Linked DNA regions of Phytohabitans houttuyneae. Each later gene encodes a partner of the first gene's protein in a complex. Links are inferred from orthologs where the notes say so. Each region holds a gene or a part of one and is shown on either strand. Other genes may lie near its edges. The genes, in order: rny, Phou_RS10165 and Phou_RS47680.

Region 1 (3,051 bases):
CCTGCCGGTCGTCATCACGATCTTCTTCGTCGCCAGCGCGCTGCCCGAGCTCGGCGTCGACCTCGGCGACATCCTGTGGTACCTGGTGATCGGCCTGACCCTGTACAACATGGTGGTCATCGGCGAGATCCTCCGCTCCGGCATGGAGGGTCTGCCCGGCGGCCAGCGCGAGGCGGCGGAGGCGATGGGCCTCAGCTCGTTCCAGACGACGCGCATGATCCTGCTGCCACAGGCGTTCCGCATCATGCTGCCGGCGCTGATCAGCCAGCTGGTGGTCGTGCTGAAGGACACCTCGCTCGGCTTCATCATCGGCTACGAGGAGGTGCTGCGGGTCAGCGGCCAGATCATCCAGGCCCTCCCGGAGCCCAACCCCATCCAGGTGTACTTCGTCGTCGGCGCCATCTACATCCTGGTCAACTACCTGCTCTCCAAGCTCGCGGAGTACGTGCAGCGCCGCCTCGCCCGCGGCCGCAAGACGGCTGCTCTGCCCGCCGAGCAGCCGCCGGCAGCCGTGGCCGCCGAGATCGAGCCGACACCCAGCAGCATCTGATCTGCGGGCCCGCCAAAAAGCGGCGCGGGCCCGCAGGTCAACCGCTCAGCTCGCGTGGGGCGACCTTCACCACCGCGAAGGGTGAGGCCGCGGGAGCAACGGTCCGGGCCACCGCGGACATCGCGGTAGCTCTATGAATCTCGAAAGATCGGTCAGCGGGCGATCTCGGTGACGCGGGACTCGCGAACCACCGTGACCCGGATCTGGCCGGGGTAGGTGAGCTCTTCCTCGATCTGCTTGGCCACGTCGCGGGCGAGCACCGCGGCGCCGATGTCGTCCACGTCGTCGGGCTTGACCATCACGCGGATCTCGCGGCCGGCCTGCATGGCGAAGACCTTCTCGACGCCCGTCTTGCCGGCGGCGATCTCCTCGATCCGCTCCAGCCGCTTGACGTACGCCTCAAGGCTCTCCCGCCGCGCCCCCGGCCGCCCGCCCGAGCAGGCGTCCGAGGCCTGCGTGAGAACCGCTTCGATGGTCTGCGGCGGAACCTCGTTGTGGTGCGCCTCGATCGCGTGCACCACCTCTTCCGGCTCGCCGTACTTGCGGGCCAGGTCGGCGCCGATCAGCGCGTGGCTGCCCTCCACCTCGTGGGTGAGCGCCTTGCCGATGTCGTGCAGGAAGGCGCACCGCTTGATCATCTGGGCGTCCAGGCGCAGCTCGGCGGCCATGATGCCGGCGATGTGCGCGGTCTCGACGAGGTGCTTGAGCACGTTCTGCCCGTACGACGTGCGGTAGCGCAGCCGCCCCAGCAGCGTCATCAGCTCCGGGTGCAGGTCGGTGATGCCCACCTCGACGAGTGCGTCCTCCGCGGCGCGCTCGCAGAGCCGCTCGACCTCCTGCTTGGCCGAGTCGAAGACCTCCTCGATGCGGTGCGGGTGGATCCGCCCGTCGAGCACGAGCTTTTCCAGCGTGAGGCGGCCGATCTCGCGGCGCACCGGGTCGAAGCAGGAAAGCAGCACCGCCTCGGGCGTGTCGTCGATGATCAGGTTGACGCCGGTCACCGACTCGAAGGCGCGGATGTTGCGCCCCTCGCGGCCGATGATGCGTCCCTTCATCTCGTCGCCGGGCAGGTGGAGCACGCTGACGACGCTCTCCGCGGTCTGCTCGCTGGCCACTCGCTGGATCGCGTCGACAACGATGTGGCGGGCGCGCTGCTCGGCGGTGTTGCGGGCGTCGTTTTCGATGTCGCGGACGAGCAGCGCCGCCTCCCGCTTGGCCTGGCCCTCGATCGCCTCGACCAGCTCGCCGCGGGCCGCGTCGGCGGTCAGCCCGGCCACCCGCTCCAGCTCGCGGCGCCCCAGCTCCTCGGCCTCGATCAGCGTGGACTCGCGCTTGGCGAGGGCCGCCTCGCGCTCGGCCAGCTCGGCCTCGGCCGCCGCGATCCGCCGGTCGCGCTCGCCGAGCCGGTCCAGCTCCTCCGTGTGCTGCCGCTCGCGCTCGTCGATCCGCGCGGTGCGCCGCTCAAGCTCCGCGGCCTGCTCCTTGACGGTCGCGCTGAGCACCGAGATCTCGCGTTCACCGCTGCGCCGCGCCGCCGACCGCACCTGCTCCGCGTCGGCCTCGGCCTGCCGGTGCGCCCGCTCAAGGATGGTGTCCGCCTCGGCCCGCGCCGCGTCGAGCACCCGGCGCGCCTCCGCACGCGCCGAACGTGCCTCGGCCTTGGCCTCCGCGGCATCGGTGCGGGCCGCCGCGGCGGCCGACTTGGCCTCCTCGATGGCCGACGACGCCTCACCGGCCGCGCTCCGCAGCGCGGCGAGGGACTGCTCCTGGCGGTCGCGCTCCTCGACGAACGCGGGGTCGTCAGGCCGCTTCGCCGCGGGCTGGGCCACCGTCAGGCCGCGCAGGGTCCGCGCGCCGAGAAAGAGAGCCACCACCACGAGTACGGCTAGCGCCAGCACCGCGATCAGCAGTACCACGGTCATCCCGCCCATGCCGCCTCCCTTCGCCGCCTCGGGCGTCGCGGACGGGTTTTGCCCACCCACCAACGCGCCTTACGGCTGTGTCGCCCGACCGAGGCAGCTGGCCGCAGGTACGACCACCAGCGGCACCCTCGCGGGCACCGCCACTGGCCTGATATGTACGTGCCGTCGCCGACGCGGCCTGGTCGACGACGGATCTAAAGTGATGCCGTACTGTTACGCGATCTATGTTGTGCGATTAGCCTGCGATGGTCGGGCTTCCTCGTCTGTAACGCGAGGCTAGGTCGCGAGTGGCGGTTCGGTCAAGGACCCATGATCCGGCCGAACCGGGGACGTAGGGCATCGGAACGCTCACGCGCAGGTCATGGCCGGTACGGGCATTCCGGGACGAGTCACGAACGCCGCACATTTTTCGGATGACCCAGCAGGTCATTCGGCTGATCGAGGGGTCCTCTGAAAGGTCAGCGCGGCTTCCACCAGAGCGCGATTGTCGGGTGCCATCGTGCCATCCGGCATCATCCGGGTGTCTTCCAGCCCCACCCGCGCATGCAGGCCGAGCCGCATCGCCTCCTCCAGGACGGC
Region 2 (3,180 bases), 200 kb from region 1 along the record:
ATCCAGCACCGAGTGGGAGACCAGGTCGCACATCACGTCGATGGCGAGCGGCAGGTCCTCGTCGAGGACCCGCGCGTAGTAGCAGGTGTACTCCTTGGTGGTGAACGCGTTGGTCTCGCCGCCCACCGCCTCGATCTGGGCCGAGATGTCCAGCGCGCTGCGCCGCTCGGTGCCCTTGAAGAGCAGGTGCTCCAGGAAGTGCGACACGCCGGCCTGCTCGGGTGCCTCGTCGCGGGAGCCGATGCCGACCCACACGCCGAACGAGACGCTCCGCATCGACGGGATCGCCTCGGTCAGCACCCTAAGGCCCGAGGGCAGCACGGTACGTCGTACCGTACTGCCCCCGTCCCTGTTGTCCAGCGTCATCAGCGGCGGTGCCGGCGCCGGCGTGGGCCGCCTTCGCTGTCGCCCTCACCCTCGCGCTCGCCGCGGCTCGGGCCACGGTCGCCGCCGTCGCGGTCACCGCGGTCGCGCGGACCCCGGTCGCCACCGCGAGCCGGCGGCCGGTCGCCACCGTCGGCCTCGGCCGGGGCCTCTTCGCCCTCGGCGCGCACCTTGTCCAGGTAGATCTTGCCGCGCTGGTCGATGTCGGCGATCTGCACCTCGACCTTGTCACCGACGTTGAGGTAGTCCTCGACCTTTTCGACCCGCTTGCCGTTGCCCACCTTGGAGATGTGCAGCAGGCCGTCGCGGCCGGGCAGCAGCGAGATGAACGCGCCGAACGCGGCCGTCTTCACCACCGTGCCGAGGAACTTGTCGCCCACCTTGGGCAGCGTCGGGTTGGCGATCGCGTTGATCCGCTCGACGGCGGCCTCGGCCGAGGGGCCGTTGGTCGCGCCGACGTAGATCGTGCCGTCGTCCTCGATGGAGATCTCGGCGCCGGTCTCGTCCTGGATCGCGTTGATCGTCTGGCCCTTCGGCCCGATCACCATGCCGATCTTGTCAACCGGGATCTTGACGGTGGTGACCCGCGGCGCGTACTCGGACATCGTGGCCGGCGCCTCGATGGCCTCCTGCATCACGTCGAGGATCGTCTGCCGCGCGTCGTGGGCCTGCTGCAGCGCGGCGGCAAGCACGTCGGACGGGATGCCGTCGAGCTTGGTGTCGAGCTGGAGCGCGGTCACGAACTCCCGCGTGCCGGCGACCTTGAAGTCCATGTCGCCGTACGCGTCCTCGGCGCCGAGGATGTCGGTGAGGCTCACGTACTGCGTCTTGCCCTCGACCTCGTCCGAGATCAGACCCATCGCGATGCCCGCGACCGGCGCCTTGAGCGGCACGCCGGCGGACAGCAGCGACATGGTCGAGGCGCAGACCGAACCCATCGAGGTCGAACCGTTGGACCCGAGGGCCTCGGAGACCTGGCGGATCGCGTACGGGAACTCCTCGCGGCTGGGCAGCACCGGGATCAGCGCCCGCTCGGCCAGCGCGCCGTGGCCGATCTCGCGGCGCTTGGGGGCGCCGACGCGGCCGGTCTCACCCGTCGAGTACGGCGGGAAGTTGTAGTTGTGCATGTAGCGCTTGTGCTTTTCCGGCGACAGCGTGTCGAGCTGCTGCTCCATGCGGAGCATGTTGAGCGTGGTGACGCCGAGGATCTGCGTCTCGCCCCGCTCGAACAGCGCCGAGCCGTGCACCCGAGGCAGCACCTCGGTCTCGGCGGTCAGCGGCCGGATGTCGCGCGGGCCGCGGCCGTCGATGCGCACCTGGTCGCGGAGCACGCGGGTGCGCACCTCCGACTTGACCAGCGAGCGGAACGCCGGGGAGATCTCCTTCTCCCGGCCTTCGTACTGCGGGGCGACGACCTCGAACGCCTTGTCCTTGATGCGGTCGAGGGCCTCCTCGCGCTCCGCCTTGCCGGCGATCTTCAGCGCTTCGGTGACCTCACCGCGGACCGCGCTGGAGACCGTCTCGAAGACGTCGTCCTGGTAGTCGAGGAAGACCGGGAACTCGGCGACCGGCTTGGCGGCCGACTCGGCGATCTCGCTCTGCGCGCGGCACAGCTCGCGGATCGCCGGCTTGGACGCCTCGAGGCCACCCGCGACGACCTCTTCGGTCGGGGCGGTGCCGCCAGCCGCGACAAGGCCGACCGTGTGCTCGGTGGCCTCCGCCTCGACCATCATGATCGCGACGTCGCCGTCGGGCAGGACCCGGCCGGCGACGACCATGTCGAACGTGGCCCGCGCCAGCTCCTCGTGGGTCGGGAACGCCACCCACTGGCCGTCGACGTGCGCCATCCGCGTAGCACCGATCGGGCCGGAGAACGGCAGGCCGGAGAGCTTGGTGGACAGCGAGGCGGCGTTGATCGCCACCACGTCGTACGGGTGGGCCGGGTCGAGCGCCAGGACCGTCTCGACGACCTGGACCTCGTTGCGCAGGCCCTTGACGAAGCTCGGGCGCAGCGGCCGGTCGATCAGGCGGCACGTGAGGATCGCGTCCTCGCTGGGCCGGCCCTCGCGCCGGAAGAACGAGCCGGGGATCCGACCCGCCGCGTACATGCGCTCTTCGACGTCGACCGTCAGCGGGAAGAAGTCGTACTGCTCCTTCGGCTGCTTGCTCGCGGTCGTCGCGGAGAGGACGACGGTGTCGCCGAGCTGGGCGATCACCGAGCCGGCGGCCTGCTTGGCCAGCCGGCCGGTGGAGAAGGTGATCTCACGGGTGCCGAACGACCCGTTGTCGATCACTGCGGTGCTTTTCTGGTTGCCGAGGCTGTTGTGCTCGGTCATGTTCTGGACGCACTCCTCTTCGATCGTGGGGGCCACAACCGTGGGAGCTGCTCAGACGGGCCGGTCTTCGATCGAAGCGCCCGGGGCCGGCGTGCGGCGGCCCGGGGGCCACTACCGAGGACCGGTGCGTCGATCCGCTCCCGGGCCCCTCTTGTGGTGAGGGAGCGACTCGCGCCGCTCCCCCGTCAGTTCACCGCCGCAAACCGAGCCGTTCGATGATCGACCGGTAGCGGTTGATGTCCTTCTTCGCCATGTAGTTCAGGAGGCGGCGGCGACGACCCACCAGAAGCAGCAGACCACGACGGCTGTGGTGGTCGTGCTTGTGCACCTTGAGGTGCTCGGTGAGCTCGGCGATCCGCTTGGTGAGCACCGCGACCTGCACTTCCGGGGAACCGGTGTCCCCCTCGACAGTCGCGTACTCTTCCCTGATCTTGGCCTTTGCTTGCTGGTCGAGCGCCAT
Region 3 (3,048 bases), on another replicon or contig:
ATCCGTCGCAGGTGGGGGAACTTACGGGGGCCACGGCGGGTTCGGCGGCGGGGATGAGGGGCTGGCCGGGTAAAAGCGAGGGGGCCTGCAATTACCCGGTCGGCTCGTCGCTGTAGACGGGTGAACCATTGGCCGCTGCGTACTCGTTCGGGGTACAGGGCATGATGGTCCACCGATGGTGTACCGCTATTTTTACGACTGCGAGTTCATCGAGGACGGCCGGCTGGTCGACCTCGTCTCGATCGGTGTCGTCGACGAGTTCGGGCGTGAGTTTTACGCCGTTTCCACGGAATTTGACGACAGCCGGGCCGTCCCGTGGGTACGGCGCAACGTGCTCGACCGCCTCCCTTCGCCGAGTGACCCCGCGTGGCGCTCCCGCGAACGGATCCGGGACGAGCTCTTCGAGTTTCTGATGGAGCCGATTCGTGGCCGCCAGCACGAGCGGATGGAGCTGTGGGCGTGGTACGCGGCGTACGACCACGTCGCGCTCGCCCAGCTCTGGGGCGCAATGCCGGCGCTGCCACGCGAGATACCCCGGTTTACGAAGGATCTTCGGCAGCGGTGGGACGACCGCGGTCGCCCTCCGTTGCCGAATGCCGAAGCCGACCGCCACGACGCGCTGGTGGACGCCCGCCACAACCTGGCGCGGTGGCGGGCAATGGGCTGAACCCGGCCATCTTGGGTTCAGACAGGGCGACTACAGTGCGGTTTTGACGGCCCCGCCGCGGGGTCGGCGACATACTGCCCGAGGAGCACAGCGACGAGGGCGGGCGGAGCCGGCACCGGGCGGAGGCGAGCGGAGCGAGCCAGCGAGCACAGCCCCGGGCCCGGCAACGACGCCGACGGGCCATTTCTCATTCACATTTCCAGGAGGATTGAGGACATCATGCGTATCGGCGTGCTCACCGGCGGCGGTGACTGCCCAGGTCTGAACGCGGTGATCCGAGCTGTGGTGCGCAAGGGCGTAGCCACCTACGGGCACGAGTTCGTGGGCTTCCGGGATGGCTGGCGGGGTCCCCTGGAGGGCCTGACCAAGCCGCTGGGTATCGCGGAGGTGCGGGGCATCCTCCCGCGCGGCGGCACCATCCTCGGCTCCTCCCGCACCAACCCGTTCAAGATCGACGGTGGCGTGGAGAAGATCAAGGAAAACCTCGCCAGCCTCGGCGTCGACGCGCTCGTCGCCATCGGTGGCGAGGACACGCTCGGCGTCGCCACCAAGCTCGACGAGCTGGGCGTCAAGGTCGTCGGCGTGCCGAAGACCATCGACAACGACCTCAACGCGACCGACTACACGTTCGGCTTCGACACCGCGGTCAACATCGCGATGGAGGCGATCGACCGCCTGCACACCACGGCGGAGAGCCACCACCGCACGCTGGTCGTCGAGGTCATGGGCCGCCACGCCGGCTGGATCGCGCTGCACGCGGGCATCGCCGGCGGCGCCAACGTGATCCTGCTGCCCGAGCGGCAGTTCGACGTCGACCAGGTCGCCCAGTACGTGGAGAAGCGCTTCCAGCACCAGTACGCGCCGATCGTGGTCGTCGCCGAGGGCGCCCAGCCGCTCGACGGCCAGATGGTGCTGCACAACCAGGAGCTCGACTCGTTCGGCCACGTGCGGCTGGGCGGCATCGGCCAGTGGCTGGCGGAGCAGCTCGAGGCGAAGACCGGCAAGGAGGCCCGCACCGTCGTGCTCGGCCACATCCAGCGCGGCGGCACGCCCACGGCCTTCGACCGGGTGCTCTCGACCCGCTTCGGCCTGCAGGCCATCGACGCGGTGAACGAGGGCGACTTCGGCAAGATGATGGCCCTGCGCGGCACCGACATCGTGCGGGTGCCGCTCAAGGACGGCACCGGCGAGCTCAAGACCGTGCCGATCGAGCGGTACACCGAGGCCGAGGTCTTCTTCGGCAGCTGAGAGCCCGCGTCCAGCCGGCGCGTCGCCCCGAGGGCGGCGCGCCGGCTCGGTTGCGCGAGGGGGAGGATGAGCCCATGGCAGCCGGAGTACACACGGTCGCGGTGATCGGCGCGGGCAAGATCGGTGAGCTGATGCTCTCGGGCCTGCTGCGCGCGGGCTGGCCGACCGACAAGCTGATCGCGACCACCCGCCGCCCCGCGCGGGCCGAGGAGCTCGCCGAGCGGTACGGCGTACGCATGGTCGACAACCTCACCGCCGTCGCCGAGGCCGAGGTGCTGGCGATCGCGGTCAAGCCGCAGGACGCGGGCGCGCTGCTGGACGAGATCGGCGCCAAGGTTCCGGCCGACAAGCTGGTGATCTCGCTCTGCGCCGGCCTGCCGACCGGCTTTTTCGGTCGGCGGCTGCCCGAGGGCACGCCGGTCGTGCGGGTCATGACCAACACGCCCGCGCTTGTGGACGAGGCGATGACCGCGATCTCGGCGGGTCCGCACGCGACGGCGGCGCACCTGGCGCTGGCGGAGGAGATGTTCAAGCCGCTCGGCGCCACGCTCCGTGTCCCCGAGTCGCAGCAGGACGCGGTCACCGCGCTGTCCGGCTCCGGCCCGGCCTACTTCTACCTGCTCGTCGAAGCCATGATCGACGCAGGCATCCTCCTGGGGCTGCCGCGCCAGGTCGCGCACGAGCTGATCGTGCAGACCGCGATCGGTTCCGCGGTCATGCTCCGCGACTCCGGCGAGCATCCCGTAAAGCTCCGCGAAGCAGTGACTTCACCTGCTGGTACAACGATTTCCGCGATCCGCGAGCTGGAAAACCACGGGGTCCGGGCGGCCCTTCTCGGCGCGCTGGAGGCGGCTCGCGACCGGGCCCGCGAGATCGCGCAGCAGAGCGCCTGACGCGAAGATCAGGAGCGCCTGCCACTCTCGGGTGCTCCTGATTCACTCACGCGTTCATCCCTTCCCGCCCGCTCCCAGCACTCCTAGTGTCATGACAGGGAGTAGTGATAGCGGCACTCAGGGAGGTACGGCCATGCGACGTCTCGCGGTGATCCTCGGTGGTGTGGCGGCGGCCCTCTGGGTGTCCTCACCGGCCTCGGCGTTCGCCCACGACAAGGTCCACAACCCGGTCCTGCACAC

What was found.
Region 2: rny (region 1) and Phou_RS10165 share a complex: the UniProt entries of both Bacillus subtilis proteins name them as parts of the possible RNA degradosome complex. The link is inferred for Phytohabitans houttuyneae from one-to-one orthologs.
Region 3: rny (region 1) and Phou_RS47680 share a complex: the UniProt entries of both Bacillus subtilis proteins name them as parts of the possible RNA degradosome complex. The link is inferred for Phytohabitans houttuyneae from one-to-one orthologs.

Annotation. Positions count from the first base shown.
Region 1 is NZ_BLPF01000001.1:2,118,114-2,121,164, forward strand. What follows is about bases 93-2,992. They hold rny (ribonuclease Y), read right to left. Parts: upstream 2,482-2,992; coding sequence 703-2,481; downstream 93-702. Other genes in these bases: Phou_RS09545 (amino acid ABC transporter permease), read left to right, coding at 93-550; Phou_RS09555 (3-keto-5-aminohexanoate cleavage protein), read right to left, coding at 2,899-2,992. Also shown: more of Phou_RS09545, read left to right, coding at 1-92; more of Phou_RS09555, read right to left, coding at 2,993-3,051. UniProt on the Bacillus subtilis protein: Endoribonuclease that initiates mRNA decay. Initiates the decay of all SAM-dependent riboswitches, such as yitJ riboswitch. Involved in processing of the gapA operon mRNA, it cleaves between cggR and gapA.
Region 2 is NZ_BLPF01000001.1:2,316,534-2,319,713, forward strand. What follows is about bases 44-3,072. They hold Phou_RS10165 (polyribonucleotide nucleotidyltransferase), read right to left. Parts: upstream 2,721-3,072; coding sequence 366-2,720; downstream 44-365. Other genes in these bases: Phou_RS10160 (M16 family metallopeptidase), read right to left, coding at 44-366; rpsO (30S ribosomal protein S15), read right to left, coding at 2,911-3,072. Also shown: more of Phou_RS10160, read right to left, coding at 1-43; more of rpsO, read right to left, coding at 3,073-3,180. UniProt on the Bacillus subtilis protein: Involved in mRNA degradation. Catalyzes the phosphorolysis of single-stranded polyribonucleotides processively in the 3'- to 5'-direction. Necessary for competence development in Bacillus subtilis.
Region 3 is NZ_BLPF01000004.1:1,218,897-1,221,944, forward strand. Bases 4-2,900 are described here. They hold Phou_RS47680 (6-phosphofructokinase), read left to right. Parts: upstream 4-886; coding sequence 887-1,915; downstream 1,916-2,900. Other genes in these bases: Phou_RS47675 (polyadenylate-specific 3'-exoribonuclease AS), read left to right, coding at 176-667; proC (pyrroline-5-carboxylate reductase), read left to right, coding at 1,990-2,808. In the rest of the region: Phou_RS47690 (hypothetical protein), read left to right, coding at 2,942-3,048. UniProt on the Bacillus subtilis protein: Catalyzes the phosphorylation of D-fructose 6-phosphate to fructose 1,6-bisphosphate by ATP, the first committing step of glycolysis.